2 regions of the Paenibacillus sp. JT31N11 genome follow, and region 1 is predicted to be linked to the other one. Evidence: predicted binding sites of a transcription regulator. Region 1 holds the regulator's gene; the other holds the start of a gene.
The links. The regulator LexA, encoded in region 1, represses DNA repair genes until DNA is damaged. The targets are predictions, from matches to a motif close to CGAACATATGTTCG.
Positions count from the first base shown of each region.

Region 1 (16,461 bases):
AAGGACTGGAGAACACTTGAGCAGTGGGCGGATGCCGCCGAGGACCAAGCTGCTCCCGTGTTTCGCAGGATGGACAAAATTGCCGAGCGGAATCAATGGAAGGTCATTAAGGCCTTTCAAAAACACCGCGTCAGCGACTTTCATTTCAATGGATCTACAGGGTATGGCTATAATGACCACGGACGTGAAGTGCTTGATCTGGTGTATGCCGATGTTTTCGGGGCAGAGGCGGCGCTGGTGCGTCCGCATTTTGTCTCAGGCACGCATACGATCAGCTGCGCCTTGTTCGGGCTTCTGCGGCCGGGTGACGAGCTGCTGTACATAACGGGAAGACCGTATGACACGCTGCATAAGGTGATCGGCAAACCGGATGACGGGACGGGTTCTCTTCAGGATTTTGGTATTCGGTATGCGGAGGTGGATTTGACCGCAGATGGCTCCATTGATTGGGACCGGGTCACCGCTAGCATTTCCGGGAAAACCAAAGTAATCGGGATTCAACGCTCCCGCGGATACGAATGGCGTTCCTCCTTCACGGTGGCTGAAATAGCCGAGATGGTGAAACGGGTAAAGGCAATTAAGCCGGAGCTTCTTGTCTTTGTCGATAACTGCTATGGAGAATTTACGGAAGAACTGGAGCCGACGGAAGTTGGAGTGGATTTGCTTGCAGGCTCGCTGATCAAGAATCCGGGAGGCGGATTGGCTCCTACAGGCGGTTATGTGGCCGGAACGAAGGATGCGGTCGACAAAACGGCTTACCGGTTGACAGCGCCGGGAATCGGCGGGGAAGTCGGCGCTACGCTCGGTACGCTGCGCGCCATGTTCCAGGGATTGTTTCTGGCGCCGCATCTGGTTGGACAAGCATTGAGAGGCAGCGCGTTTGCGGCTGCCATGTTCGAGCGTATCGGCTTTGAGACCCATCCATCGTGGGACGCCAGACGTACTGATCTCATTCAGGCGGTGCGTTTTACAAATACGGAACAGCTCATCGCATTCGTCCAGGGGATTCAGCGCGCTGCTGCGGTAGATTCCCATGTAGTTCCCGAGCCATGGGACATGCCGGGCTACGAATATCCCGTCATTATGGCAGCGGGAACGTTCATGCAGGGGGGGAGCTTGGAGCTGTCGGCAGATGCTCCGATTCGTGAGCCATTCATTGCTTATATGCAGGGCGGGCTTACATATGCCCATGTCAAATACGGTGTTCTGAAGGCCTTGTCGACTCTTGCAGAACGAGAGTTAATTGTAATTAAACCTCACACATCTTGACAGATTTTTGGGAGAGGGGTACAATAGGGGCATATCTCGGATACTGGAAGGTTGATGTGACATGGCTGACGATATACGTAGAAATATGGCGCTTTTTCCAATCGGAATCGTCATGAAACTAACCGATCTGACTGCTCGGCAAATTCGTTATTACGAGCAGCATGAGCTGATTATTCCCGCACGTACGGGGGGCAACCAGCGGTTATTTTCGTTCAATGATGTGGAAAGGCTGCTGGAAATCAAATCACTCATTGAGAAGGGCGTCAATATTGCCGGTATCAAGCAGGTCATGAATCCCGTTTCCAAGGAATCGGAGGAAGCGACCGTCCTGAGTGAGCAATCTGAGGTGAAGCGTCGTGAATTGTCAGACGCACAGCTGCATCGTCTGCTGAAGCAGCAGCTGCTGGAGAAGAGACCGGGCAAAGCCTCCATGATTCAAGGCCAACTGTCTCGATTCTATAACAAAAAGTAAAATACGCACTACTATTCGAAGAGGAGATGATTGAGTGAGCTACACCAGAGAGGACATCCTGCGTGCGACCAAAGAAGAGAATGTTCGATTTATCCGACTGCAATTTACCGATCTTCTGGGAACGATCAAGAACGTGGAAATTCCTGTAAGCCAACTGGAAAAAGCCCTTGATAATAAAATGATGTTTGACGGTTCCTCCATTGAAGGTTATGTCCGTATTGAGGAATCCGATATGTACTTATACCCCGATCTGGATACTTGGGTGATTTTTCCCTGGGTTGCTGAAGATCGGATTGCCCGATTAATCTGCGACATTTATATGCCTGACGGAACACCTTTCGCCGGAGATCCCCGCGGCATCCTGAAACGGGCGCTGAAAGAGGCTGCAGAATTGGGCTATTCCGCAATGAACGTTGGGCCAGAGCCGGAGTTCTTCCTGTTCAAAACCGACGACAAAGGTGAACCCACCACCGAATTAAACGACCAGGGCGGATATTTCGACCTTGCGCCGATGGATCTGGGCGAGAACTGCCGCCGCGAGATCGTACTTACGCTTGAAGAAATGGGCTTTGAAATTGAAGCTTCCCATCACGAAGTCGCACCGGGGCAGCATGAGATTGATTTCAAATATGCTAATGCCATTAAAGCGGCTGACCAGATCCAAACGTTCAAACTCGTTGTTAAGACCATCGCCCGTCAGCATGGATTGCATGCTTCCTTTATGCCTAAACCGCTGTTTGGCGTAAATGGTTCGGGAATGCACTGCCACCAATCCCTGTTCAAAGGCAAGGAAAATGCGTTCTACGACGAGAACGACAGAGTCGGGTTAAGTCAGGATGCGCGTTATTACATGGCTGGTGTTCTCCGTCATGCCCGCGCATTCGCAGCTATCACGAACCCGACTGTCAATTCCTACAAACGGCTGGTTCCAGGTTACGAGGCGCCAAATTATGTAGCTTGGTCCGCAAGCAACCGCAGTCCGATGATTCGTATTCCGGCGTCGCGCGGCCTCAGCACCCGTATTGAAGTGAGAAATCCGGATCCCGCTGCCAACCCTTATCTGGCGCTGGCGGTTATGCTCAGAGCCGGTCTGGATGGTATCAAAAGCAAACTTCCGCTGCCGGCTCCAACCGATCGTAATGTCTATATTATGACGGAGGAAGAGCGTATCGACGAAGGTATTCAAAGCTTGCCTGAGAGTCTCAAGGAAGCGCTCGATGAAATGCTGCGCGATGACATTATCTGTGACGCGCTTGGCGATCATGCACTTGCTCATTTCTTTGAACTGAAAGAAATTGAGTGGGACATGTACCGCACACAGGTTCATCAGTGGGAACGCGATCAATATTTGACTCTGTACTAAAACCGGAAATCCCTTGGCGCTATTAGCGTTGAGGGATTTTTTTCTTTGGGGGTATATAGATAAATGACAGCTCACTCAGGATAGCATCCCCCATAGTGCCCCCAAAATGCCTCTTGATCGTTTAATACTCGAACAAATCCTGTTCACCTTTCCTTGGAACGAGGCGTAATAATATGCCGCTTGTCTGGTTAAGACTAATAACTCAAAGAAGTGCCTTCAGCATGAGAATATGAACAATTTCAGCAGGACGAAAAGGAGTTATCAATGTGGCAGAAAAAAGCATCCTTGCCTATTTCAAGAGTCCGGAGCAAGCGGAAAAAGCTTTGAAGCAGCTTCAGGCTCTTTCGATTGCAGATGGTTCGATTGAACGGATCGATGGATATCCCGGAGATGGGATTAACCGCTCTGGAAACCCGGTTACCAGCAGTATTCCGGGACTTGGCTATTTGACTCTTGGAAAGGATGTTGGAGAGCCGGATGCAGGCATTCTGGCTGCAGCAAGTGTCAGCGCGAGCGGTTACAGTTCTGGAGGACCGGAGAACAGAGTGACGGGGTATGATATTTTATTGACTGTTGTCATTGAGGAGAAGGATTATGACAAAGCGTTGAAAATAGTCCAAAGCAGCGGTGCGTTATAGCTTGCTCCTTGACTGGTATTCATTCCCCGCGAGCTTCGGCTGGCGGGTATTTGTTCGTTGAATGTCATAATTAAATTGAAGCTTCTCGTCAATACTAAAGTACCATGGACGGGTTTGGGCGGTAAAAAATTAAAGTGTGCGGGGTGTATGAAATGGGGCAGGGCAATTGCGATGAGACTCCTTTAAAAGAACGGCTGAAACAGCATATCCACCTTATTGTCAATGAATCACAGCGTATTTTGGATCAAATTGATGCTGAAAATCACTGTCTTCTGAGTGACTTTGATAATATTGGCAGAACTTTTAAAGAAGTTGAATCCCTGGCCGCTTCATTCTATCTGCAATGTTATCTATCCTCATTTACATCCAACTATTTGGATCTTTCCATATGCATTCAGAACCTTATGGAGCGCCGGCACGGGGCTTTGATTGTTATCGAGAGAAATGATAACCTGGATGCCATCATCCATTCCGGGGTTGCGCTTGTGGCCAAATTGAGCTATTCCCTGCTGGAGGCGATCTTTTATCCGGGAAATCCGCTGCATGACGGGGCTGTTCTCATCAAGTCCGATCAAATTATTTCCGCCGCTAATGTCCTGCCTGTATCCAATGCATCGGATGTGGACAAGAAATTTGGAATGCGGCATCGCGCAGCGATCGGACTGACCGAAATAACAGATGCGCTTGTACTGGTTGTATCGGAAGAAAGCGGGGATGCGTCCTTTGTCTATAAGGGAAAACTCCATCCAATAAAGACAATGGTCATGCCAACGACGGTCTAAATGTATTTTTGAGTACTTTGAGGTAAACCTGAAGCTAGCCAATATGTAAAACAAAAAGAGACTGGCGAAGCCCTAAAGGCAACGCCAGTCTCTGCTTCATGAGAACTCGCTTAGTGAATATCGCGGAAAAGTCCGATAACTTTACCTAAAATCGTTACATTGCGAAGCCGTATCGGCTCCATTGTCGGATTCTCCGGCTGCAGCCGGATATGATCGCGTTCACGATAAAAGGTTTTCACCGTCGCTTCGTCATCTTCCGTCATCGCAACCACGATGTCGCCGTTGATAGCGGATTGCTGCTGCCGCACAATGACATAATCGCCGTCCTGAATGCCTGCGTCAATCATGCTCTCTCCCATTACGTTAAGTATGAAGACATTATGATCGCCGACTTTGCTTGAAGGGAGAGGATAGTAATCCTCAATGTTCTCGGTAGCTGTAATTGGCACCCCTGCAGTAACCTTGCCCACAATGGGAACTTTGGTGATTGCGATTGGAAAAGGAATCTCATTGTCCGCTTGATCCAATATCTCAATCGCTCTCGGTTTCGTCGGGTCACGGCGGATTAAGCCTTTCTTCTCCAGACGGTCCAAATGTCCGTGAACGGTTGAACTTGAAGCAAGTCCTACAGCTTCACCGATTTCCCGGACGGATGGGGGATATCCCTTCTCCCGCACCTCCGTCTTGATGAATTCCAGAATCGCCTGTTGGCGGTTCGATAGTTTCGACACCAGAATCACTCCAAAGGTTCATTTGTGTCAAATTATAACACAGAACCGGAGTTCGTACAAACATAAGTTCGAGAAACAAGAGTTCGTATTTTATGGGGAACAAATGTTCCGAAAACAGTTGACTACAAACGGGTGTTCGTGTTAATATCGGTTTATCGAAAACAGAACAAACGTTTGGGGTGCTGAGAAATGATGATAACAATATCTTCTTACTCTTCTATGAATTCAGAGAATAAAGCTGATAAAGGTTACGTGAAATCTGCATCAGATAAAAGCAGGCCAAAGAAGCTGGTGATGCGGATGATAGCGGCAATATTGTTTTTCTCCCTCTTATTCGTTGGTTTTTCTATAATGCATGGAAGTGCAACGAGCGAGCATCCTGCGGAGCCCGCTGCGGGCGAGAAAGTCATCTCGATCAGTGAGGGCCAGACACTTTGGGAAATAGCAGGGGACTTGCGTAAGGAAGGCGAAGATATCCGGCGAATCATTTATGACTTGAAGGAACGGAACAACCTGACTTCCAGCACACTTATGGCCGGACAAACATTGATTATACCAGCGGACTGATGCAGTCCGCTTTTTTTATTTCCATCTACAGGACAAAGGTCGTATTTTCTTGACAATAGAGGATTAAAAATGTCAAAGTAAAGGGTGAATGTTTACAGCATCATGAGAGGAGCGTATCGGTTTGGAAGAGCTTATTGCAAGGATTAATGAGTTGTCACGAAAAAATAAAGCTGTCGGATTAACTCCGGAGGAAACAATCGAGCGCGATGCTCTGCGTCAGAAATATCTGGAGAACTTCAAGCAAAATTTCAAGAACCAAATCGAAACGATTAAATTTGTGGAAGATGAGGAAGAAAGCGGCGGCAAGCATTAAAACTGCTTGCGGCAAGCCAGGTTTCACCAAATAATAAGCAGGGTGGGGTTATAACGATGCAAATCAAGCTGCTTGGACGCAGTGGACTTGCCGTTTCGGAGCTTTGTTTAGGGACGATGAGTTTTGGAAATACAACAAGTCAAGGCGATTCCATTCGCATGATCCATCAGTTTATGGAGCAGGGCGGCAATTTTCTGGATACGGCGAATGTCTATGTTTCCGGCCGATCGGAGGAGATCGTAGGCGAAGCGATCAAGGATTTTCGCTCAGAGGTTGTGCTGGCAACGAAAGTGCGGATGAATACCGCTGACCATCCCAACGGGGCGGGCGTCTCGCGCAAGCATATTATGCAAAGCGTCGAAGAAAGCCTGCAGCGTCTGCAGACTGACTATATCGATTTGTATCAGGTTCATGTATGGGATCATCTGACTCCTATAGATGAGACACTTCGCGCTCTCGACGATCTGGTCACTTCGGGCAAGGTCCGTTATATCGGATGCTCCAATTTTTTTGCCTGGCAGCTGATGAAATCCCTTGCTGTTAGCGATGCCAACCGCTATGTCCGGTTTATTTCCATTCAACCGCAGTATAGTCTGGTCAGCCGTGAGATGGATCGGGAAATGATGTCGCTTTGTCTGGAGGAGAACGTCGGCGTTATTCCCTGGGCTCCGCTTGGTGGAGGATTTCTGACGGGACGTTATTCCAGGGAAGAGCCCACATCGGGAAGATTGACGTCAAAGGTTGGAGAAAGTTCATGGGGTCTGCGCGCAACGGAACGTAACTTTGCCATCCTGGATGCCGTCCAGGCAGCCGCTCATGAACTGAACAAGACACCTGCACAAATCGCTCTCGCCTGGCTGCTGCAAAGAAAAGGTATCACATCGCCGATATTCGGAGCCAGCACATTGGAACAGTTCTCGGAAAATATGGGGACTGTGGGCTGGACGATGCCAAGTGAAATATGGAATCGGCTGGATGAAGTTAGCTCGCTTCCTTCCGAGTATCCGAATCGTTTCATCGCCAAATTCGCCCGGCCTTTTTAATTCTTTTTCAAGAGAATGAGAATGTTTTGCACAAAGTCTTGTGATTGGGGGGCGCAATGAAGGTTAAACGAATTGTCGCCAATATAGATACCCGGAATATTGCAGCTGCCAAAAGCTTTTACCAGGATGTTCTCGGCCTCGATTTGTTGATGGATCATGGATGGATTGGAACCTATGGTTCTGATGAGCAAATGGGCATTCAAATTAGTTTCGCCGAGCACGGGGGTTCCAACACGCCTACGCCTAATTTGTCCATTGAGGTCGATGATGTCGATGCTGCATTCGAACGCATGAACAGAGCCGGATTTACGATCGAGTATGGTCCGACTGATGAGCCTTGGGGCGTACGTCGTTTCTATGTCCGCGATCCGTTCGGCCAACTTGTTAACATTCTTGCTCATATTTAATTTGATGCATGTCATTCATTCAGGCGAATGGATGGAACAGGAATGGCACAAATACACGCAGCAGACGGGTGTAAAATTCAAGAAATTGCTTACGATGCAAGTTTTGCTTCGCAAAACTTTTAGGAGGAACGTAATTGTCAAGATCCTGGGAACGAAAGGTTCAGAAGAACCAGAGTCAACTTAACAAACAGCGCAAGAAGCAGGGCATGGCGCCTCTGATGGCAAGCAAGACAGCGAGCAGTCCGATTGATACATATAAAGGGCGCAGTCTTCTAATGCCTGCCTTTCTTCTGGTCTTCACGGCAGTCTACGCCTCGATCAGCATTGCACAGGGCACTTACAAGGATTCCGGAAACATGTTCTGGATCACGATCGGCTGTTATATCTTTCTGGCGCTGCTGTTTATATTGAGGCGTCCTTATTTGGCAATCGGAAAAGACTATGTTCGATCGCGGCGCTTTACCGGTGACCGCACGCTTTACTTAAGCTCAATCAAAGGAATCAGCGTACAGAAGGGCTCTGTTATTATCGAGCAGCCCAAAGGCGGAAGCTGGGTATTCTCGCGATTATTTAACCGTTATCCGACGGATGAAATGACCGAACGGCTCCGGACCTTTGCAGCAGCCAACAATATTCCGTTTGCGGAGAAATAAAGAACTGGAGTGGGGAAATTCGTCATGGGCAAAAAAGCGGTACTATTTGATTTGGATGATACGCTGTTATGGGATGACCGGAGTGTAAGCGAAGCTTTCGCAGCTACTTGTCAGGCGGCGGCGGATAAGACTGGCGTCAATCTACAGGATTTGGAGGAAGCTGTCCGGCGCGAAGCCCGGGCTTTGTACGAATCCTATGACACCTATGCCTTTACAAAAATGATCGGGATCAATCCCTTTGAGGGATTGTGGGCGAATTTTCTTGAAGGCGAGCAGGAGGAGTTCAGAAAGCTGCAGCAGCTGGCTCCCGCTTACCGGCGTGAAGCGTGGACTCGAGGGCTGAAGGCTCTGGGAATCCTTGATGAGCAGCTGGGAGCTGAGCTTGCGGAGATGTTTCCCGCAGAGCGCCGCAAGCGCCCGCTGATCTATGAAGAAACCTTCCGCGTGCTGGATAAGCTCAAAGGCCAATACAAGCTGCTGCTGCTCACCAATGGCTCTCCTGATTTGCAGCGGGAGAAGCTGGCAGGCGTACCGGAGCTTGCGCCTTATTTTGATCATATCATCATTTCCGGAGAATTTGGTCAGGGGAAGCCGGCTGCGCCGATTTTTCAGCATGCACTTGAATCGTTGGGGATCGAACCGGCGGATGGAATCATGGTGGGCGACAAGCTGACCACGGACATACTCGGTGCAAATACGGTTGGCATGACCTCGGTTTGGATCAACCGCCATGGCGTGAAACGCAGCGACGACATTATCCCTTCACATGAGATCAAACATCTGGAGGAACTGCTGCCTCTGCTTGTATAAGGATATTGGAATCATAAAGACCCGCTTTCCTGTGATACACATTCAAGCGTGTATCACAGGAAGCGGGTCTATTTATATGACTATGAATGGTCAGGGCATTAAGCCTTCTGGAAGGATTCATCGGCGAACGGATGAGCAATCCAGCCCTCGGTCTCGATAAAGAGGCGCACGGCAACGATCTGGCGGTTATCCATCAAGGTGAAAAAATGCGGTTTATGCTCGGGAACGGAAATAACGTCTCCCGCTTCGAGTTCAACATCGAAATAGCCCACATCGTCGCTGCCCTTGATGATGAAGATGCCGCGCCCAGCCGTGATAGCCCGTACTTCATCTTCCGTATGGGTGTGAACCTGCTCGAATTTCTTCAGCAGTTCGTCGAGGTTGGGTGTCGCATCCGAGAGCGCGATAATGTCCCAGGTCCGGTAGCCGCGGCGGGCAGCCAGGTCGTTGATTTCTGCATCGAAAGTGGATAGAATCTGCTGTTTCTCCTCATCCGTCAGGATGAATTTCTGATGTATCTCTGCAGGCAGTTTCTCCGGATTCCAGTGTTCATACAAGACTTCTTGTTTTTCCAAAAATTCACGGACGTTTGCTTCGCCCGAAATACGCTCTTCTGTGTTGCGGATACGAATTTCAGCCATGTTGTAATCCCTCTTTCCTATAGATGTTAATTCCGATAAGATTAATTATAAAACAAAACGCCAAGACTGTCGACAACACCTTTTCAGCAGGTTGTGAATCTGATAAACTAAAAGTTAATGATTTTTCGCTGCGCCTTCGCTTTGCTATTGCTTGGGAAGGTCTGCAGTTGCGGAAGGGAAGTGCATCGATGACAAAACCAACTATACAACAAATGCTGCAAAAACGCATTCTCATTCTCGACGGTGCAATGGGAACGATGATTCAGCAGGAGGATCTGGGTCCAGAGGATTTCGGTGGCGAAGAGCTGGACGGCTGTAATGAAATGCTCGTTCTGACTCGTCCGGATGTAATCCTTTCCATACATGAGTCTTATCTGGAAGCAGGCGCCGACATTCTGGAGACGAATACTTTCGGCGCAACGGGAGTGGTTCTGGCCGAATATGATATTCCGGAGAAATCGCGGGAAATCAATCTCGCTGCTGCAGCCATAGCGCGTCAAGCGGCCGACAAGTTTTCCACGCCGGAAAGGCCTCGTTTTGTTGCCGGGGCCATGGGGCCAACGACGAAGACGCTTTCTGTCACAGGCGGGGTGACTTTCGATGGTCTGGTGGACACTTATTACGAGCAGGCGGTAGCCCTTATTGAAGGTAAAGTAGACGCTCTTCTGCTTGAAACCTCACAGGATACATTGAACGTAAAGGCGGGAACAATCGGCATCAGCAAGGCATTTGAAACCACAGGCATCACGCTGCCGATTATGATTTCCGGGACGATTGAGCCCATGGGGACGACGCTTGCTGGACAAAATATTGAATCCTTCTATATATCTCTGGAGCATTTGAATCCGATTTCGATCGGTCTGAACTGCGCGACAGGTCCGGAGTTTATGCGCGATCATATCCGTTCGCTGTCGGAGATCTCACGCTCTGCGGTAAGCTGTTACCCCAATGCGGGACTGCCTGATGAGAACGGTCTGTATCACGAATCGCCAACCTCGCTGGCAGGGAAGATCGCTGCTTTTGCCGAGCAGGGGTGGCTTAATATCGCTGGCGGCTGCTGTGGAACCACGCCTGCCCACATCAAAGCGATGGCGGAGACGCTTACCAATTATACGCCGCGCCAGCAGATGGGCAATCATCCTGCTGCCTTGTCTGGCATTGAGACGGTCTTTGTTGAAGAAGACAACCGACCGATTATGATCGGCGAGCGGACGAACATTTCCGGCTCGCGCAAATTCAAACGGCTGATCAAGGAAGCTAAGTTTGAAGAAGCGTCGGAGGTTGCACGGGCTCAGGTGAAAGGCGGAGCGCATGTCATTGATATCAATCTCCAGGATACGGATATCGATGAGGCCTACGCGGTCAACATGTTCCTGCCGGAGGTAGTCAAGAAAGTCAAGGTTCCGCTTATGCTTGACTCCACCTATGATCATATTATCGAGCTTGGGCTCAAGTATTCCCAGGGTAAAGCGATCATTAACTCCATTAACCTGGAGGACGGCGAAACCAAGTTTGAAAAAATCCTGCCGCTGATTCACCGTTACGGCGCATCGGTCGTCTGTATATTAATAGATGAGCGCGGACAAGCCGTATCCCGCGAAGCCAAGATGGAGGTGGCGGCACGCTCCTACGACCTGCTGGTCAATAAATACGGGATGAACCCTGAGGATATTATTTTTGATCCGAATATGTTCCCTGTTGGTTCCGGTGATCCGCAGTATATCGGTTCCGCTGTGGAGACGCTTGAAGGGATCAAAATGATCAAGGAGAAATTCCCCAAAGCCAAGACTATTCTGGGCTTGAGCAATATTTCCTTTGGTCTTCCCGATGCGGGCCGCGAGGTGCTCAACTCTGTTTATCTGTATCATTCCACCAAAGCGGGCCTGGACTACGCCATTGTGAACACAGAAAAGCTGGAGCGCTACGCGTCCATTCCGGAAGAAGAGCGCCGATTGGCGGAGGAATTAATTTATAATACGAACGATGATACATTAGCCGAATTCGTGGCCGCTTTCCGCAACAAGAAGGTGGAAAAGAAAGAAAAATTGTCAAGCTTGCCGCTTGAGGAGCGACTGGGCTCGTATGTGGTGGAGGGAACGAAGGAAGGGCTGATTCCTGATCTGGATGAGGCACTGAGCAAATATTCGCCGCTGGAAGTGATCAACGGTCCTTTGATGAAAGGGATGGAAGAGGTTGGGCGGCTGTTCAACAACAATGAGCTCATCGTGGCCGAGGTGCTGCAAAGCGCCGAAGTGATGAAAGCCTCGGTTGCCCATCTGGAGCCGCATATGGAGAAGAATGAAACGGCAGTCAAGGGCAAGATCATTTTGGCTACCGTTAAAGGCGACGTCCACGATATCGGGAAGAATCTGGTTGAGATCATTTTGTCCAATAATGGGTACAAAATCATAAACCTCGGCATCAAGGTGCCGCCGGAGAAGCTGATCGAAGCTTACCGCAATGAAAAAGCGGATGCCATCGGATTATCCGGCCTGCTTGTCAAATCCGCCCAGCAGATGGTGATTACCGCTCAGGATATGCGAAATGCCGGTATTGATGCCCCGATCCTTGTCGGAGGCGCGGCATTGACCCGCAAGTTCACTAGAACGCGGATCAGCCCGGAATATGACGGACTCGTGCTGTATGCGAAGGATGCCATGGATGGTCTGGACATCGCCAATAAATTGATGAATCCGGAATTCAGGCAGGCTTATGAGGACGATCTCGCCGCATTCAAGGCAGCCGGAAGCGTCGAGGAAGAAGTCAAGAAGCCGCTGCCGGAGCTTACGCGGGCAACCCGCTCCAACGTGTCGACAGATAAACCGGTTTTCATTCCGCCGGATCTGGATCGTCATGTGCTGCGTAATGTCCCGATTCCGCAGATTGTTCCTTATGTGAACATGCAGATGCTGCTGGGCCATCATTTGGGCCTCAAGGGCAGTGTAGAGCAGCTGCTGGCGGAGAAGAACAGCAAAGCGGTCCAGCTGAAGGAAACGGTCGATTCCATTCTGATGGAAGCCGCCGCAAAAGGGACTCTTCATGCCCATGGCATGTACCGGTTCTTCCCGGCACAGTCGTCCGGCAACGATATTATTATCTATGACCCTGCGGAGCCTGGCCGTGAAATCAAACGCTTCTCGTTCCCGCGCCAGCAGGTGGCGCCGTTTCTCTGTCTGGCGGATTTCCTGAAATCGGTGGACAGCGGTATTATGGATTATGTCGGCTTTCTCGTCGTGACCGCCGGTGAAGGGGTGCGCGAATTGGCCGGTCAGCTCAAGGACAACGGCGATTATCTGCGTTCCCATGCTTACCAATCCGTTGCGCTTGAAGTGGCGGAAGGGCTTGCCGAGCGCGTACATCATATGATGCGCGATACATGGGGCTTCCCGGATCCGCATGATTTCACGATGAAGCAGCGCCATGGGGCGCGTTATCAAGGGATTCGTGTTTCGTTCGGCTACCCGGCATGCCCGAACCTGGAGGACCAGGAGCCGCTATTCGACCTGATGAAACCGCAGGATATAGGGGTCGAGTTGACGGAAGGCTTTATGATGGAGCCGGAGGCGTCCGTTTCCGCTATGGTATTCGCCCATCCGGAAGCGCAGTATTTTAACGTCGAAAAGCTGTAAATCGTAATGGATGAAGGCTGGATATGAATGGATACTGCTCTGCCGAAAGTCTCATTACGAAGCGAAATGCGAATGAGTCGCAGCTGGTCAGAGCAGTATCCCCGGCTTCCCAAGAAATACCCTTGGCAGAACGGTATTATACCGGTCCTGCTAAGGGTATTGTTAAACTTATAGGATTTATATCTTCACGAACCAAATAAATTTTTCTATAAGTTCAATTGGGAAGGAACTTGCTTGAGCCGTGAAATGGACGGGGGCAGTTTCTTCTTGCCAGAGGACTAGGAGGAAAGCAGCTATGCAGATCGTATTTCTGGGAACAAGCGCAGGAAGACCGACCAAGGCACGCAATGTCACATCGATAGCGCTCAAGCTGCCTGAACCTTCAAACGGGTTTTGGCTCATTGATTGCGGAGAAGGCACCCAGCACCGTTTGCTTGGGAGCAAGCTCAAGCTCAACCGACTGGAGCGTATTCTGATTACCCATCTGCATGGAGATCATATCTACGGGCTGCCCGGACTTCTTACCAGCCGCTCCTATTTTGATGGGGCGGGGCCGTTGCAAATCTATGGGCCGAGCGGACTGCGCGCATATCTGGAGAGTGTCTTCGAGCATAGCGGTGTTCATCTTGAATATGAGCTTGACATCATTGAGATAGCTGAGGCAGGGCTGGTAGCGGAGGATGAAAGGTTCTCGGTCGAAACGGAAGAGCTGGAGCATCGTCTCCCTTCTTACGGTTACCGTATAACGGAGCTGGCACAGCAGGGGCATCTGGATATCGCGAAATTGACTCAATTGGGCGTTCCTCCCGGTCCCCTGTACGGAAGACTCAAGAATGGTGAGGATATTACGCTTGAGAACGGAGAAGTGATCCGCTCCTCGGATGTGGTCGGCGCGAGCCTCCCTGGAAGAATCATCACGATACTTGGGGACACGAGGCCTTGCGAGAATGCGGTACATCTGGCAGAGGGAGCTGACCTGCTCGTGCATGAAGCCACATTCGCAGCTGGAATGGAAGAGAAAGCTGCGGCTTATGGACACTCTACAGTGGTTCAGGCCGCACAGATCGCTTCCCGGGCAGGGGCCAGGAAGCTGGTGCTGACTCATTTCAGCTCCCGCTTCGACGACGAGGCTGTCGAAGGGCTGATTGCCGACGCGCAGTCGATATTTCCAGCCTCCGCTGCCGCTTACGACTATCTGGAAATTCTTGTGCCAAGACCTGATACGAATGGCCGGCTAGCATAAAAATTTCCTGGTTCCGGCATTCCATAGAGCCGCCCTTCAACCCGCTCGGGGATAGGGCGGTTCTTTGTCATTTGCGATTGCGGACCGAACATGCATTCTGTACAATATAAGTGATGGCATGAATTTACGTTCTGCCAAGACCGATTAAATCTTTATCATACTAATAAGGAATGTCTGTGTAATTTTACATTTTCATAGATTCATATTTAAGAAACACAAAGGGGGAACTCCACATGAACCGGTGGACGGGGAAGGCTTCAAGCTTGGACGAATGGCTGCAGCTGCTCACGCAGCAACCGGAAATCATGGATAATGTGACGCATTGGCATACCATACCGCCCAAGGAAGCGCGGTCGACTGCCATGCCGGCGGATATTCATCCCAAGCTTGCGGAAGCGCTGGGTGGGCGGGGGATCAGCCAGCTGTTTGTTCATCAGGCCGAGGCGTACCATGCGGTGCGCGATGGTCAGAACGTCGTTACGGTCACGCCGACGGCATCCGGCAAGACCTTATGCTATAACCTGCCGGTGCTGCAGTCGCTGCTTGAGAATGACAGCGGCAGAGCGCTGTACCTGTTTCCAACAAAGGCCTTGGCGCAGGATCAGGTGGCTGAGCTTCAGGAGCTGGCAGCGGCGATGGATGTGGATTTGAAGACACACACCTATGATGGCGATACGCCGCCGACTGTCAGACAGGTCATTCGCAATGCCGGACATATCGTGGTCACGAATCCGGATATGCTTCATTCGGCCATACTGCCACATCATACCAAATGGGTGAAGTTGTTTGAAAATGTCAAATATATTGTAATTGATGAGCTGCATTCCTACCGCGGTGTATTCGGGAGCCATGTATCGAATGTGATCCGGCGCTTGAAGCGGATATGCCGGTTTTATGGCTCAAATCCGCAGTTTATCTGCGCCTCGGCGACGATCGATAACCCTGGTGAGCATGCCGAGCGTCTGATCGGGGAGCGTGTGCGGCTGGTTAACAACAACGGTGCGCCGATGGGGGAGAAGCATTTTATCTGCTACAATCCGCCTATCGTGAATAAACAGCTTGGCATCCGCCGCAGCAGCGTCCTGGAATCGCGCAAGCTGGCCGCCTCATTGCTGCGTCAGGGTGTGCAGACCATCGTGTTTGCGCGCAGCCGGGTAAGAGTCGAGCTTCTGCTGACATATTTGCAGGAACTCGTAAAGGATGAGCTCGGCCCCAAGACCATCAGAGGATATCGCGGAGGCTATTTGCCCAAGCTCAGGAGAGAGATCGAGCACGGGCTGCGCAGCGGCGAGATCCGCGGCGTTGTCAGCACCAACGCGCTGGAGCTTGGCATCGACATCGGGCAGCTGCAGGCCTGTGTCATGAACGGCTATCCCGGGACGATCGCCAGTACCTGGCAGCAATCCGGACGCGCAGGCAGACGGCAGGGCACGTCGGTAACCTTCCTCGTGGCAAGCAGCAATCCGTTGGATCAATATATGATTCAGAATCCGGATTTTTTCTTCAACCGGCCGCCGGAGCGGGCACTCATTCATCCCGATAATTTGTTGATATTGATTGATCATGTCAAATGCGCTGCCTATGAGCTGCCGTTCGAAGCCGGCGAGAAATTCGGGGAAGAGCCGCTCGAGCATATGCTTGAATTTCTGACGGAGGAGAAGGTGCTGCACCGGGTGAAGGACCGGTGGTACTGGATGGAGCAGTCGTTCCCGGCACATGGCATATCGCTCCGGTCAGCGGCGCAGGAGAATTTTATCATTATCGATATGACCAATGGCAGCCGCGTGCTTGGCGAGGTGGATCGTTTCAGTGCGCCTACGCTTATTCATGAGGAAGCCATATACATTCATGAGGGTGTCCAGTACCAGGTAGAGAAGCTCGATTATCCGGAGAAGAAGGC
Region 1 is NZ_JBWDNQ010000008.1:306,570-323,030, reverse strand. Features, by position in the region: gene AC0YNV_RS25840 (methionine gamma-lyase family protein) at 1-1,269, shown strand, start outside; gene AC0YNV_RS25835 (MerR family transcriptional regulator) at 1,331-1,741, shown strand; gene glnA (type I glutamate--ammonia ligase) at 1,776-3,104, shown strand; gene AC0YNV_RS25825 (hypothetical protein) at 3,371-3,742, shown strand; gene cdaS (sporulation-specific diadenylate cyclase CdaS) at 3,895-4,524, shown strand; gene lexA (transcriptional repressor LexA) at 4,635-5,255, opposite strand; gene AC0YNV_RS25810 (LysM peptidoglycan-binding domain-containing protein) at 5,445-5,822, shown strand; gene AC0YNV_RS25805 (DUF896 domain-containing protein) at 5,944-6,135, shown strand; gene AC0YNV_RS25800 (aldo/keto reductase) at 6,192-7,178, shown strand; gene AC0YNV_RS25795 (glyoxalase superfamily protein) at 7,235-7,585, shown strand; gene AC0YNV_RS25790 (hypothetical protein) at 7,720-8,238, shown strand; gene AC0YNV_RS25785 (HAD family hydrolase) at 8,263-9,048, shown strand; gene AC0YNV_RS25780 (1,2-dihydroxy-3-keto-5-methylthiopentene dioxygenase) at 9,147-9,689, opposite strand; gene metH (methionine synthase) at 9,878-13,318, shown strand; gene rnz (ribonuclease Z) at 13,614-14,561, shown strand; gene AC0YNV_RS25765 (DEAD/DEAH box helicase) at 14,795-16,461, shown strand, end outside.

Region 2 (16,461 bases), on a different contig from region 1:
GTATGGCTTACATCGACATTCAACGAAAGTTCCAGAGGTACGATCAAATCCTCTATAAGATACGGGTTGCGGCCATAGGAGAACAGTCCTTCGGTCGAATCTTCCCAGACAAAAACTTCCTGTGAGTACGACATGACTTTGTGGATTTCTTCACGCAGAAGAACAGTTCGTTCCCGGGTTACATTTTTACTGCTGGCTGTATGGACGTAGTGTGCATGCACAATACATTTGGCCCGTTCTTCCATGCAAATGCGCGCAAGCAATTCGCAAGATTCGTGGTAAAATTGGCGAATGTGCGGGTTTTCGCTCAAGATGTCCAAATATTCGCCTCGGTAGTTGGGCGGATGGTGTAAATAGGGTTTGACCCCGCGGTCATGGAGCTGGCGGATGCGGTTCCGAATGAGATCGGGATCTTGCAGGTCGCGATCGCTCAGATAGAACTCGATGATATTCGGGTTGTATCTGAGTCGGTTATCCAGGTTACTCTGATCGAGATTTCCTTTCAAGCGCATGAACTTCATTTTGCATCACCTCAGCCTCCATCCTACCATAACAGTGTAAAATGAATATTAACTAGTTGTCTTGGTTAGCGGGGATAGCCCTCTAGATAAAACAGCAGAACGGTGCTTCGGATGATGATCGACAGTGTCGTCCATCTGCAAGAGACCGTGCCGGACGGTGCTGCGGCTGACGAATTTATCGAAGAGACTCACAATCAAGCGGCACAGATCGATGCCAACGATATGTTGTACTCGCTGAAATCGTCCGCCGACTACGATCCCGAGCCGGGCCTCTCTTCGATCAAAACTAAACTGTTTGCGCTCAATTTCTCGGATGACGAGTTCAATCCCGAAGAACTTCATGTTCTCGAAAGCCTCGTTCCCAAGGCAAGAACGGCCGGTACGCCTTTCAGCCCGGAACTTCAATATCGCGGGGACACTTGACGATGGCGCAGCCGGAGCACAGCATGTCGCCGCATTCATGCGATGGCTTGGCGATGCGCCGCCGACTGAGTCTGGAAACTTCAAATGGAAGAACGCCTTTTTTGCTCACATCATGGTCCTTCCTTGTTGAGCTATCATACCCGTACGGCCAAGAAAAATGGGATGGACCCGTTCCGCTATCTGCGCTATTTGTTCGAGCAGCTCCCGGATGCCCATGATTCCGCAAGCGCTGAAACCGTTATGCCGTGGTCGGATTCGCTGCCGATCGCTTGTCGAGTGTTTAGGTCCTAGTTCCAGGTTACTTCTGCCCGCATCTGATCAAGTTGTGGGGGTTATTTGACGTTCACTGTAGAACGGCTTTTTTTCAGCCGTTCTTTTTGTTTATATAGGGCGTATCTTCCGGGAATCTACCGGAATGGGGCTTTATTTGACGAAAGAAGCGGCCCATTATCTTGAGCACCGGATCGAGTTGGATTCGGAGGTCGGCAAAGGGACGGAAATCCGGCTTATTTTCTCTCGTACTCAAAACCTTACACCCATGTAAGGTAATTGAAAGAATAATCGATAGTTAAAGCACGATGGGCAGCGGTATGCTAACCACAGATCAAATGATCGTAACTGAAAGGAGATCTTGTGCATGCTGAATGTAAAACAGGTGAGCAAAATATACGAGGGAAAAATCACCTACCACGCTCTAACGGATATCGATTTAATGATTCAACAGGGGGAATTTACCGGAATTATGGGTCCGTCCGGAAGCGGAAAAACGACACTGCTCAATATCATTGCAACGATTGACGAACCGACGACCGGCGAGGTCAATATTAATGGAAATAACCCTCACCGTCTAAAAAAAGATGAACTGGCTAAGTTTCGCCGCCGTGAACTCGGCTTCGTATTTCAGGATTTTAATTTGCTCCATACCTTGACGGTAGAAGAAAACATTGTCCTGCCGTTAACATTGGATGGCAGCAAAGTGACGGAAATGAAACAAAAGGCGCATGCGATCGCTGACAAGCTCGGAATTACGGAAATCATGAAAAAACACACGTATGAAATTTCCGGCGGACAAGCACAAAGAACGGCTGTTGCCAGAGCGATGATTCATTCTCCGAAGCTGCTGCTTGCCGATGAACCAACCGGAAATCTGGATTCCAAATCCTCCAAGGATGTCATGGAAATGCTTGAATCCATCAATCGGAATGAGCGGACGACCATGATGCTTGTAACACATGATCCGCTGACGGCAAGCTATTGTAACCGGGTCGTGTTTATTCGCGATGGAAAGCTGTATTCGGAAATTCACAATTTCGCTCCTTTACGGTGAAGCGCCTGAGCCGCAATGTTACGGGTACTTGGAGTTGGATCAGGATGGCAATATAATCGCACTCTACAATAGGTATGACGAGGAACTAGACATGTATGGTGGACATGAATTTGTCAGGGTACGGACGCTTGGCAAATTCGATGACGAAGACCGCGATAATTTTTATTCCTTGTTAGAAAGTGATGGTGTAAGCCGCCTGTTTAATTGAGCTTACGGTTTCAGGAATGTCGATCACTTTTTCCCGCCTCCTGACGTATTACCACGGTATCACTCCGTTTTCATCAAAGAAACCGCCGGTCGGACCATCGCCCGGAAGGGTGGCGAGCTTCACGACAATAGAAGCTCCCTGTTCAACGCTACGATAACCCGTATGGCCATTCAAATCCGTAGCTGTGTACCCTGGATCAGCTGAATTTATCTTGATCGGCGTATTTTTTAATTCTTTGGCAAACAAGTCAGTCAGTGCATTGACTGCCGTTTTCGAACTCATGTAGGCGAGCAAATTTACTCCGTATTTTTCGGCATCGGATTCCGGGTCAATATTCATGGTCAAGGAAGCCAAGCCGCTTGAAAGGTTTACAATTCCGCCAGCAGGCGATTTTTTAATCAAAGGGAGCATTGCCTTAGTAACAGAAAACATGCCGAAAACATTTGTCTCATAAGTATTCCTAAGAACGGTCAATTCCAGTTGACTCGGAGGAAGACCTCTATCCAAGCTCACGCCAGCGTTATTGATCAGAACATCAAGCGCACCATACTGATCTTCAATACGCTTCGTAGCAGATTGAATGGTATCCAGGTCTGTAACGTCAAGCGTTAATGCCTCAGCATCTATGTTCTCATTCTTCAGCGATGCTGCGGCTTCCTGCCCTTTGGATTGATCTCTTGAACCGATCAAAATTGTGAATCCCAGCTTGCCCAATTGTCTGGCGCTCTCGAACCCGATACCTTTATTCCCACCCGTTATCAAAACAGTCTTCGAAGTGTTCATGATTACGCCTCCTGGAGATAGAATTTACTTGCTGAAGCTCATGTTACAACTTGGAGTACACTCCAAGTCAAGAGCAGAATTCAAGGTAGGATGTCATGCTATTGGACGACCGGGGGCGAGTATCCAAGAAAGCTTGCCGTTGTGCGCTGCATGATTATTCGATTGTACACGATCGAGGCTTGTGTCGCTCTCATAAACTGCACCTCACACTTTCGTCTTCAGCCGCGCTACCAGCTCCGTTGTATACTTCGTTAGCCGAACAGCTATCTCCGATCGCATAACATCACGTGTCATTCCGAATCGTTCTTCGTAACCCCGATAATAACACTTATGATAAATCACCATGTCTTCTTGTTCTTCCGTGACGACGCGAATATTCCGTTTCTTCAACTCGCTCCGTAATCGATAATAGTCTTCGGCTATCGTGGTTAAGACTTTATGGCCAGCGGCCAGGTAGAGTCGTTTCATCACGTTAGATGAGTTCTCGATGTCGGATATGCTTTTCTGAATCATCTTCTCCATATGCGGCAACAGGATATAATCGCGGATCATGATGCGTTCTTCCATCGTCAAATTCTTTCCGGTGCCCGCTGCTTGTTTCCGGTCATATTGTTCAGCGTGTTCAGTCAGCAGCATTTTGGACTTCCACCGTTCATTTCCGTCAAGTTTGCTCATTTAAAGTGACCTCCGATCTGTTCCGCTCTCTCGCGGGCGACTCCAGATTCAAGAAGCGAAGAAGCGTGTATGATGGCGTCGCTCCCGAAACGGTTTTTGATTTCGTCGATCGCACGTTCCTTACGGTAAGCGCGAGAACGGTCCTCAAACAGGGTCAGTTGGATTACGCTGTCTACGGATAACTGCCCTAATGATATGCTGAGATGGCTAATTGGCATTCCACTCCAATGCTTTATAAACAGCGCATGCGCGGCAGCCGCAACCTCATGCGTTAACGATGTCGGCTGTGATAACGTCATTTGACGGCCGAATCCCGCCGACTTTTCCCCATCCGTCTCTCCAGCGCCTACCGATACTACGCGGCCCTGATACCCGTAACGGCGAGCCCGCCGACACACCTCGACAACTAACTCCAGCAGTACGACTTCGATATCCGTAAGCTTCGTATACAGACGCCATCTGAGCGTCTTGCCGTGACTTATATTCTTAATCTGCGACCTGATGTTCGATACAACCGGTGATGGATCGATTCCTCGTGCAGTCTGCCAGTAGTAACCCGCCTGAATATCGCTTTGGCGGCCCATTCGACGCCGCATTCGCGCCTTAAAATCGCCGAAGTCCAGCCGCGCTATGTCTCCAATTGTGTTTAGTCCCATCCGGACAAAATGCTGAGTCATCCGGTTCGCGACCATAAACATTTGATGGACCGGCAGCGGCCACAATTCCGCTTCGATATTATCCTGGTTCAATTCGAAAATACCGTCTGGACGCTTCTTGGCGAAGTTGTCCGTCGCCATCTTAGCGAGAATTTTCGTTGGCCCGATCCCCACCCGCGACCATACGCCGGTCGATAAAAGTACGCGTTCCTGTATTTGGCGCGCAATCTCCAGCGGCGGTCCGAAATATTTAATGGAGCCGGTTACGTCGAGAAATTGTTCATCGATCGAATACGGTTCGACCTGGTCCGTGAAGGAAGCGAAGATTTCGGAAATAAACAGTGATATCGTGACGTATGTTTGCATACGCGGGCGTACGACGACTAAATCTGGACACTTCCCCATGGCCTCACCAACGCGTGAGGCTGTAGTAACCCCGCGTGCCTTCGCGATTGGACAGGCCGCAAGTATGATTCCTCCGCGACGGTCCGGATCCCCAACGGCTATTGGTTTATCCCGCAGGTCCGGCCGCGCCGCTTTTTCGACAGAAGCGTAAAATGATTGACCGTCAACCAAAAATATTGTCCGTTTCATTTCGACCACCTCGACGCGAACATTAGTTCTGATATATTATATGACGAGAACCCCCGTTCGTATACAGGGGAAATATTTCCTGTTATGTGCTTAAAGATCAAATTGTACTCTTTGTCCAAGAAAAAATAGTGCGGACTGACAGTGTTGATTTTATGCGCTTTATACCTTGAAAAATCGTTTGCCTTTTGAAAATAACTTTTAGACTGAACGATTTTAATAAGCAATCACGAAATAAAGTTGTCAGCCATAAAATAACTCCTGCCGCGTAAAAGCCGACAGAAGTACATTTCGTTGCATTAGCCTTTAATATTGGTTGTATATCCGGTAGAGGAATACTGCCGCTTCCGCTCGTGTTGTTGGCGCCTGAGGGTTAAGCTTATTTCCGGAGCCGGAGATTAGACCTTCCTCGGCCAGAGCAGCCAGACTCGCCTTCGCATAAGCTGAGATGTCCCCTTTGTCACTGAACGAAGCCAGAATGGCGGGATCTCCCGAGGCTTTCAGCTGCTTGACTTTCTCCAAAGCACGAGCGGTCAGCACCATCATATCCTGCCGCGAGATGTTTTCCAGCGGATGGAATTCATCATGGCCGGTACCCGCAGCCAAGCCTAGCTGCTTCGCAACGCCAAGCGCTTCGTAATAGTAGGCGTTTGGCTCCACATCTGCGAAATTCCCTTCAAATTTCGCCGTCAATCCCAAGGTCTTGACGAGCAAGACCAGATAATCGGCGCGGGTAATGCGGGCTGCCGGAGAATAGGCCCCCGCCTTTGTACCGTTGATGATGCCCTTGGAGGCCATGATCTCAATCGACTGTCTTGCCCATTCCACGCTGCTCAGATCGCTGAAGGTCTTCTTCACATAAGCTACGGCATAATCGCTGAAGTGGGTCGCAGCAAAGGTCACAGTTCCGCTCTTTGCATCGTGACGGCCGCTTGGGACCGCGATAACGTTACCGCTACCGTCGATATACCAGATGACGAGATGTTCGGGATTCTTCAGCTCCTCTGCTGTCGGCATATACGGGATAGAAATCCGAACAGGTGCGGACGAGTTGTTCCATAACGTCTGCACGCCATTCAACGCCAGCATGAGTTCCACCAGCGGTCGGCCGCCTACGGCTGTCGCCGCATCATCGACGAAGATCTTTTCCGCCAACGCTCCGATGGCTATCGATGCGCGGCCTGCCGCTTCATCGATCGCAACCGGCAGCGTCGTTCCAACAGAGCCGGTAATGGTTACCCTGTATTCAGGTGTCATAGGAATGCTTCCACCGCCACCATTGCCGCCGTTACCGTTATTATAGCTGGATCCAGATACCGTCAGCTTCACTGTATACGTGTCGGTGGAGTCTGCCAATCCGTCATTGGCCGAGAACACCAAGTTCATAGCACCTTCTGCACCTGGCGTGTACGTATAGGCCGGAATCGCCGATATAGCCGCAGCGCCGTTCACCGATACATTGTAGGTCAGCGGATTGCTATCCGCATCTTCAAAGATCTCAGCGAGATCGAGCACAAACGGTGTATTCACCGTCACAGTTGCATCTGCCGTCGCTTCAACCCTTCCTAACGGGCACCGTATTCCCCTTCAGATTTACGGTGAAGGTTTCTGTGGAATCTACCATTGTGTCGTTGGCAGTGAAGATCAATGCTACCGTATTTGCTGTAGTTAGCGTGTACGTGTAAGTCTCACTCGCAGCTATTGCCGGCGCACCATCTACCGCTACTTTGACTTTGCGGTTGATATCAGGTGATAAAAAACTCTGGAACCAAATTATCTGCTTCATCCATAATCCCATGTATTCTCCCCAACCTTTCTTAGTACTTCCGTTGCAATGGATTTGGGAGTTTACACATAGACTGCAAAAAAGAGTCGTAAGGCAAAATAAAAAGCACCACTTGGGTGCTTTAAGCTGAGCTGATATTTCGGCACTTGGGAAATGCACTGCAACGTAGAATTCACCCTTAGATCCTTTCCTTAGACCATATTACTGCCACCGCGTGAGCAGATAAGTTCTACCTGATACAGCTTGCTTCTTTACTGCTTGGGCACTTGGGGCTGCGCCTGGATTTAATTTGGGAATCATCGTAATAAATTCTTCGCGATTTATTAGTTGGATTCCGTTGGATTTTGCGCCTCAAATCCATCTAATATGACATTTTTCAATATTAGCTGCCACAGCTCGATAACTCGGATAAATACCCTCTAGATGTAAGCCCAGTATGAATGTTTATAATGACATTCGTATTTTTACACTGCTCATCAGTTGTGCTCTTATTTAGATAAAGAATTTATTCCACAGGACTGTCTTCTCTGTTGTTTAATTCAGAAACAAGCTGTTCTTTTTTTCACACCCGCTTCTTATACACCCTCATCGCAAAGTAGTAGGCTACGAGCAAAATCCCGACGCACCACGCAAGAGCGACCCATATATCATTGCCCACCGGCTGACCCGACAGCAGCGCACGAATGGCTTCCACGATCGAGGTCACCGGCTGGTTTTCGGCAAAGGCGCGGACGACCTTCGGCATCGACTCGGTCGGCACAAACGCCGAGCTGATAAATGGCAGGAAGATAATCGGGTAGGAAAAGGCGGTTGCGCCTTCCACCGATTTTGCGGTCAGCCCGGCAATCGCCGCGACCCAGGTTAAGGCCAGGGTAAACAATACGAGTATGCCAGCTACTGCAAGCCATGACAGTATCCCGGCGGACGAATGAAAGCCCATAATGAGCGCTACGAGAATGATGACGACAACCGAGATGGCATTGGATACCAGCGAGGTCAGCACATGCCCCCAAAGCAAGGCGGAACGTGAAATCGGCATGGTATGAAATCGCTCGATGATGCCCCGCTGCTTATCCAAAAACAGACGGTAAGCCGTATAGGATATGCCGCTTGCAATCGCAATCAGCAGGATACCGGGCAGCAGATAGTTCACATAGTTATCCGTACCGCTTTGAATGGCGCCGCCAAACACATAGACGAACAGCAGCATCATCGCAATCGGCGTGATGCAGACCGTGATGATGGTGTCCATACTGCGGAAAATATGGCGCATGGAACGCCCGAGCATCACGCTAATATCGGTGAAGAAATGATTTTTTGCCGCCTCCATTTATATGGCCTCCTTCTTGCCGACGATGGAGAGGAATATTTCCTCTAACGACGGCTGTTTTTCAACATACTCCACCTTTGCGGAGGGGAACAGCTTTTTAAGCTCCGAGAGCGTGCCGCTGGCGATAATCCTGCCCTCGTGCAGAACGGCAATTCGGTCGGCGAGCTGCTCTGCCTCCTCCAGATACTGCGTGGTCAGGAGGACCGTCGTGCCGCCGCCGGCAAGCTCCTTGACAATCTTCCAAACCTCGATGCGCGCCTCGGGGTCAAGCCCGGTGGTCGGCTCGTCGAGGAAAATGATCGACGGTTTTCCCACAAGGCTCAAGGCGATGTCGAGCCTGCGGCGCATCCCGCCCGAATACGTAGACGCCCTGCGGTCGGCGGCGTCTGTCAAGCCGAAGCGGTGAAGCAAGTCGTCCGCAACCTGACGCGGATTTTTGAGGTATCGCAGCTTGGCAATCATGATCAGATTTTCCCGTCCGGTCAACATTTCGTCCACGGCGGCAAATTGCCCGGTCAGACTGATTGCCTGCCGCACATTGTCGGGTTTGGAAGCAACATCGAATCCGTTTACGGTGGCGGTTCCGCTGTCTGGTTTGAGCAGCGTGGTGAGGATTTTGACAACCGTGGTCTTGCCCGCCCCGTTGGAGCCGAGGAGGGCGAAAATACTACCCTTTTCCACCTCGAAATCTACGCCCTTTAAGACTTGAAGCTGCTTGTAGGATTTTTGCAGTCCTTTTACTTGAATGGATGTGGTTGGCATATTTTCCCCTCCTTATCGAACGGTAACCTTGGACAAATCGGCCCCCATGCCTTTAAGGGCGGCATAGGTCAGCTTATCCATCATCGCGCCGTCAAAGCAGACGGTTTTAATGGCACGGTAATATCTTCGAGACCACGAAGACGTCGGAAAAGACACATTCTTGAGTGTCGCGCCCTTGAATGAAACTTCGTTCAGTGCCGACTTGTCAAACTTGACGCCGATAAAGGTTTGCCCGTCCAAACACAGCCCTCCCAGATCAGAAGTTTTGAACTCCACGCCGTCAAAGATACAGTTTTTAAAGATTGTTTTTCTGAGCTCGATCATGGAGAACGTAACGTCGGTCAGTTTTACGCCTGTGAATGTGGCTCCGTCCAGTCCCGACTTGCTGAAGTTCGTGCGTACAAGGATGGATTGATTGAAGCTTGCATTTGCCAGGTCAAGGGCAGATAGGCTGCAGTCCGTCAGATTCGCGCCGTCAAAATTGGCTTCACGCACGTCGCTGCTCGCAAATGAGCTGCCGGTCAAGTCTGCGCCCGCAAAGTCGGCACCGCGTAACGCGCTGGACTTAAATTGTCCTTTATGCGCGATAACGCCCGCAAAGTCGCTCATTGGCAGGTTGCTCGCGCTAAAGTTGGTCACCACCTGCCGCTCCAGCGAGCGGGAGAGGTTAGCGACTTCCAGTACCGTTTGCTCAATGTCGCCGATGCTTTCAATCGTCATTTCAAAAGCGGTTTCATCATCCTTGCCCTCGGCTTTGAGTTCACGGAACCGCTCCTGCAAATCGGAGAGCAGGTCCGTCTTTAATTCGGTAACGCTTTTTACCTCATCGTAGGGTGCAAACACGCCGTTCAAATAGTTCGTCAATTTCTCATTCATAACCTCAACACTCCTTATAATAAGTTTTCAAGCACACGCTTTGCGTACTCCCAGTTGCCCTTGTTGCGGGCGTAAGCAGCCTTGCCTTTTTCGGTAATCCTGAAATATTTACGTCGTCCACCCTGGGATTCATCGCCCCAATACCACTCGATATCCCCGTCCACCTCAAGCCGCTTGACGCTGGAGTACATCGTGGCTTCCTTTAATTCATACTCGCCGCCTGAGCGCTCGGCAATCAGCTTGACAATCTCGTACCCATAGCGGTCCGCTTCGGATAAGAGCCGTAAAATCATCGTATCGGTATGCCCGCGCAGCAGGTCGGATGTAATTTTGTTCTCGCTCATCTCATCACCCCGCATTTGTATAATACGACATACTACTTTGACTGTCAAGGTAATATTTTAAATTAGGTACTTGGGTTGAAAAGTAAGCTATAAGGCAGCCCGTGTAAAGAACATAAATATACCGATACCCACTCCGACTTATACATCGGTGTAGGCATCGGTATGAATGTAGTAAGCTGCGCCATTTAACCCTCAACTGCCGAGCGAGTCCTTAAACCTGAATACCAGCTTGCTTGTCCGACGTGACTGTGACGGAATCAACCGCCACTGCCCATAGACGCTCGTCGAACTCTTTAATGATCAGTGGCGGTTTCGAGTATCAGGTTGCTTTAGCAATCAGAAACCGCCGGCAAAGGCATCACCCGTGATCTGGAGATTAATCGTCTGTCCATTGCTACCATCTTTTGGATAAGCAGCGGGGCATCATTGAGCGGTTTCACACCATGCCGATTTCACGTTCCTCCTTGCTGTGGGGGCATGTGTTGACCTCGCTGGTATCCAACGCCCTCTCGGTTCTCGTCATCATTCTCGTAGCGCTCGTTATGGGCTTTCGTTCGCCGGCGGGGATATGGTCATGGCTTGCAGTAGCCGGTAATAAAAAACAGTAGTTTAGCCAAAAGATGAGTAGCAATCATAAATATAGAGCATGGTGTAGCTGAAGCCATGCTCTGTTTTTTTGGTCATAGTTAGGGCCAAGGGAAAATCCAGTGCATGAGAAAGCCACATTCTGTCGTCCTATATACCAGTGAGATAGCTAAAAGCGCCGCCAGAACCTGACATATAACATGATAATGTGCTCACACCATACTGCTGAATAGTGCATTGTTACACGTTACTTTAACGATCTGGAGCAAGTCGCCGCGGCGCCTGCTCCAGCATAATTATTGCGCTATCGTACCCGTTTAGCTTAAACTATGGGTACCCAATTTAACGGAAAACTGATGCAGAGCTCCCGGTAGTCCTCTAAATGTCAATATTCCTTGGTTGACTAAGATCCAGATTCTATAGGAAATAAACGAATATCCTACGAGTTGCTGCGATGTTTCAAAAACCCTATTTACAACACTTCCGGCTCTGATAAATCCATTCTCATCTTGTTCGTGTTCCAGTTCTATCACCGACCTTACAATCACCGCATCTAGGGCACTCTCATCACTGCCTCTAACTGTACCTTCTTCCCACAAACGAAGCACATGATCTTGCCCCGTGAGCATAAGCCATTCTGATTCGTACCTTCTTCTTTGGTCTTGTTTAAGAGGAATGCCTTCATAATAATTTCTTACGATTGCCTGGTAATGTTCTCGGTCGATTAAACCACTCGCGTATGGAGTAATCTCATCTACGTTTTGCATTCTTGTAGCGTTAAATAGCTCCGTCACATTTACAACATTAATCGGCTGTTCTCTTTCTCTTAACAAATGCACTGCGAAACGTAAGCCTGTTTGATCATGGGGATTATCCCCGTACCAAATGACGATATTCTTATTATCCGGAATGCTTCTTATTGCTGTCATCAAATTCTCAAGCTTATGTTCTTGGTTCGACTGTTGATTATAAGAGTAATCACCATCGTGTTCCATCATCCAAAGAAACCTTTTCTGCTGTCCAGTTGTTGTATCCAAGTCAGATATTGGCCCGACTGAAAACACATCATTAAATGCTAAAACCTGGCACACTTCCCGTTTCCCGACTTCATGGAGAGATAGTAATAGCGGACCTTCATCAGAGAGGCTAAACACAATATGGACGTAACGTTGGAGCACATCTGTCTGCAATTTTTGATTTCGAATCGCATCTATTTGTCCTTGAAGTAGGTTAATAACTCCCTCTGCTAACTTTTTTTCTTCAATACCACCGTCTTGATGATAACGATCTACTGTATCCAATAAATTGTAAAATAACTGCCGTAATTCATTTTCACTCAGTTGGTAAGGCAGACTTTTGTAGAACTTATCCATGTATTATCCTCCTTATGGGACCATCCCGCCTCCATAATACCCCATATTGGAACTAAACTGCCCCGTTACTTTAACAAACAACGGCAGCTGAATTGTGGCCGGTTGCCGTTATATCATATTCATCTATCGTCCGTTAGTCCAACAAGAAAAAGGAAGACACCAACACCAAGCCAACCATATGTTTTTCGCTCTTTTTGAAATTCCTCTAACCCAATCACCAACATCATTAAACCCAGAAGCAATATCATAAGTGATTGAAACTCAAAATTCTTTGTAATGAGTCCATAAGCGGCAATTATAATAATAAATGGTGATAACACATAACGTAATATCTTTAACAAAAATGCCCCCTTCTCGATATAATTGGTACGACTCAAATACCGAAAAATCAATAAACAAATCAAAATAATATTGATTTTGAATTTCGATTGTCAAGTCACCTGTTTCAAAATAATGAACCTTTGTAATTGGTTTATGATGCAAATGGTCCTTTTAAATAGATATAAAATCTGTTCCCTTACGTTCGGTAATTCCGACAATGATATCGCTTTTATTTCGTAGTCTCCAGGAACATTCCACATTTATACTTCCACCGTCAAACTTGATTTTTACAAATTCAAGCCCAACTTGTGATATCTCGGTCACTTTTTGACCTATGAAATCGGTGAAGTTAATATCACTTGATTCATCTTCAAATTTCATTAATTTCACCCCATTACATGTAATTTACATCAATATGATTCAATATTCTCTTCTCGTTATCCTGCCCGGTAGCGAGCAAAAAAAATGCCGAAGCAACCGCCATTTCACTATCGTATCCGTTAGTGCAATGCCTGCTTAAGGTAAATGCTCATCCATTCTAAGTATCTTCATGTCAATTTTTACAGTCAAAGAGGTTTCGATCTCAGCCACGCTAAGTATCCTTTAGTCAAAAAGTAAGCAATCAGAACAATGACCGCAAGAATTCCATCAGTTATTGCAACAGACTGAATGTCAGGAGTAATATGCTGAATCGTAAAGGGAATTGTGACCGATACAGCGGCCTTGTGGAAAAATACGAGTTCCCATATCCCAGCATAACGGCGAGGATATATAGCTAAAAGCAAGAAGAGCCCTGTGAATATAATGAAACCATAAAGACGCCAGATCTCAACAACCTTAGTGGCTGAATCTGCACTTGCAACATTTTCAATGTTTAAGAAAAAAGAAAAAAATGCACCTACGGTACACATTAATAATAGAACCTTCCCTATGCGATCATTCAAAAGAGATACCTGTTTCATTTTTTCCTCCTAATTTACAATAATATTCAATGAAGTGAGCGGGCAGGATTACATAAAGGAAGTGGGGGCAAAGAGTCGAAATTTTTCCTTAAGTGCAGATCATAGTGATTTTTTTCTTCTACAACTTTCACGTCCCCTTCTCAATTACTTCGAAAAGCTCGATGCTAATCACATTAATATAATAACTAATATAATTAGTTTTTGTCAAGAATGAGATTTATGGTCATGAATTCTCATGACTCCTTTGAATAAGACATTCGAGACACCTGCTTATTACACTAAACTGCCCGATAGCGTAACGAAAAGGCAGCCGATTTACCAACTGCCTTACTGTTAATTGTTGAGCTATCGTAATCCGTTACTTCAATAATCTTATTTAAAATATAAATGGAAGCATCGTCATGAAACTCTTTTTATTATCTTCCCATGCACTAAGGTGCACAAGACCCGCACCTGTTAGTATATTTCAATAATAAAAGGGAACAGCTCCCGTGGCAGTCTGCTCGCTGGCTATCTTTCTTCCCCATTACTGGGACATAAAAAGGAATCACTTCGCTGCGACGGCTTCGATCTCGACGAGCAAATCCGGTGAAGCGAGTGCTTTGACAATAACTAGCGTTGTCGCTGGTGGAGGGGTAGGCAAGAACCCTGCGCCAGACTCCATGAAGGCACCAAGCAGATTTTCATCCGTTAAATAGATTGTGGATTTTACTATGTCGTTTACATCCATATCTGCGCCGGCAAGGACTTTGTTTAAATTACTGAGCGCCAGTTCAGTTTGTTGCCGAATATCTTTGCCAGGAATTCCGTCCGGACCTACACCTACTTGGCCTGAGATGAACAACATACGTTGAAAAGATGTAACCTCAACTCCCTGGTTATAATTTTCTGAGGATACCATTCCTGGAGGGTTGAATTTTCTTAGCACCATCCCATCTCCTTTATTATCCATAATTTCCTTTCACTATTTATCCTAGCATATTGGTCGTACTCAAATCCAATTGATTTCGACTTTTTTACTCTTTCGATGCCTTATTTCACTCTCTGCCCGTTAGTTGGACGAAGGGCCGCCGCGCGACGGGTGCTCTTCTGCTTTACAGTATCGTACCCGTTAGCCCTACATGCAGCGGAAGCGCCGCACCACAGATTATGGAAGTAATTTCGATCTTCCATGGGAGCTCAGTGACATTAATTACTCAAAGAGGATTGAACAAATTTCTTTGCTATTTAACCACTGCTTGGTACTGAGTCCCCTAAGAATCCAGTCCTCAAAAGATCCCGAATAACATCTATCGACGATTACATTATTAGCCGAGCATACTCTCTACGAATTTTCCATGCAACCATGTCACTCCCTTAATCCACCAAGGAGCAAGGAAAAGCATAATTACACCGGGAAAGAAATGAACAGATACTGCTCCGATCCAAGAAGGGCCGCCCCAAGTCTGACTCGTAAATTGTTCATTCCAGAATACAAAGGGATAAGAAAGGCTATATGCAGTTTGAACCCACGGATATAGTGTGGCGAAAGTGACTGCAAATCCAACTGGCAGATTGAGAAAGACAAAACCTACCTCACGCCAAGTTCGACCTTCTCTAAAACGGGTTCGAAAACGGGATACCAACCCGCGAGCAGAAATACGACGATCAACATGGTTTATAGGAACGTTTAAGAACCAGCGCGCCCGTGCTCGCTCGAACCTGCCAGCAGTCCGCGCGATACCAAAGAAAAATATGAACAGTAAGATACCAAGTATAAAGGTAATCATGAGAGCCGAACTTGCAATTATTCCGGGTATGGTAAACGCGAACCATAGAGCACTAACGGGGAAGCAAAGAATACCGTAAAGCGTACGCTTCCACGTATCCAAGCGGAATGGCGCTAGCCAGAATCCTCTCCGATGGATGGATGATGAACGAACATCAGGGTAACGGGGCATATATTTCCTTCTTTCCTGTCACAGAATCCAGATGAAGCTCTTTAGACGGATTGATCTCCAGTATAGCAATTCCGAAAACATGTTGCGACCATCATTTGGCTAAAAATCCATTAGACACCTAATTGGGGATGTAATCAATTATTGGTGGAGTTGTATTATATGTCTTTGAAAGCCTGACCGTTGGCTTAGCGAAGGGCTGCCACGTGGTAGCCCCGGCTCCTTAGTTTCCTTCTTCATCGAGTCTTAGCTAATGGTGAAATCCTGCGATTTCAAGAGCTTGCGTGAGGAAACTCAATCATATCGTGGGAGCTTAATCTTGAACGTCAATCCTCCTTTATAATCCAGCCGCTGCTTTAATTTGTTGTCTCTGAGACAAGATTAATAATTTCAATTTTTCCGTTCCGAAGGCTCCTGCCGAAAATCCATTCGCTTTCGGATAGTAGACCATCCGAAATGAAGTTCCGTCTTGAAGGTGTACGCGCAGGAAGATTTCAGCCTCATGCAGGATTTTCTCGTATACCCTATCGAAACCGACATAGGCAAAGAGAGGAGTTCATTTATAAAATTCGATGATGCTTCTTCGCTAGAGTTGCCGATTGGACTGCCATCTCGGCCGCTTTCTTGATCTTGAGTGAATGCATCAGGTTTCAATTTTCTTTATATTTGTCCTTCACGACGCCTGAGCAAATCCCCGCACCGACCATCAATAGAAGCGGTCCGAAATTCCATATCCATGCCCCGCCAACCAACGTCAAATCGAAAGAGAACACTTTATTTAACAAAAGCACGCCTAATTTAATGACCAACAAAACCGCGCCTAATAAAAACAATTCGTCAAACAAGAATTTTAATTTAGGGTATGCCAGTTGCTTGCCGTCTTGGATCACTTTCTTGGTTAACCCCTCATCGCTCCTTAACAATTCGTCGATGGTGACGCCGAAGAGATCGCTTATCTTGATGATGATTTCGATACTAGGATAATTCTGGCTATTTTCCCA
Region 2 is NZ_JBWDNQ010000035.1:2,316-18,776, reverse strand. Features, by position in the region: gene AC0YNV_RS39730 (TIM barrel protein) at 1-521, opposite strand, end outside; gene AC0YNV_RS39725 (hypothetical protein) at 633-944, shown strand; gene AC0YNV_RS39720 (transposase domain-containing protein) at 1,029-1,235, shown strand; partial or broken gene AC0YNV_RS39715 (ATP-binding protein) at 1,333-1,488, shown strand; gene AC0YNV_RS39710 (ABC transporter ATP-binding protein) at 1,582-2,271, shown strand; gene AC0YNV_RS39705 (hypothetical protein) at 2,225-2,479, shown strand; gene AC0YNV_RS39700 (SDR family oxidoreductase) at 2,528-3,262, opposite strand; gene AC0YNV_RS39695 (YhjD family protein) at 3,467-3,937, opposite strand; gene AC0YNV_RS39690 (DNA polymerase IV) at 3,934-5,187, opposite strand; gene AC0YNV_RS39685 (S-layer homology domain-containing protein) at 5,491-6,720, opposite strand; gene AC0YNV_RS39680 (ABC transporter permease) at 7,533-8,300, opposite strand; gene AC0YNV_RS39675 (ABC transporter ATP-binding protein) at 8,301-9,062, opposite strand; gene AC0YNV_RS39670 (pentapeptide repeat-containing protein) at 9,075-9,938, opposite strand; gene AC0YNV_RS39665 (PadR family transcriptional regulator) at 9,953-10,282, opposite strand; partial or broken gene AC0YNV_RS39660 (ABC transporter permease) at 10,690-10,875, shown strand; gene AC0YNV_RS39655 (DUF1835 domain-containing protein) at 11,185-12,240, opposite strand; gene AC0YNV_RS39650 (DUF3953 domain-containing protein) at 12,360-12,581, opposite strand; gene AC0YNV_RS39645 (hypothetical protein) at 12,733-12,942, opposite strand; gene AC0YNV_RS39640 (hypothetical protein) at 13,128-13,523, opposite strand; gene AC0YNV_RS39635 (RidA family protein) at 14,071-14,475, opposite strand; gene AC0YNV_RS39630 (sensor domain-containing protein) at 14,831-15,463, opposite strand; gene AC0YNV_RS39625 (helix-turn-helix domain-containing protein) at 16,111-16,461, opposite strand, start outside.
Region 2: AC0YNV_RS39690 (DNA polymerase IV) is a predicted target of LexA. The motif match lies at 5,204-5,217, and genes of this name have one in related genera.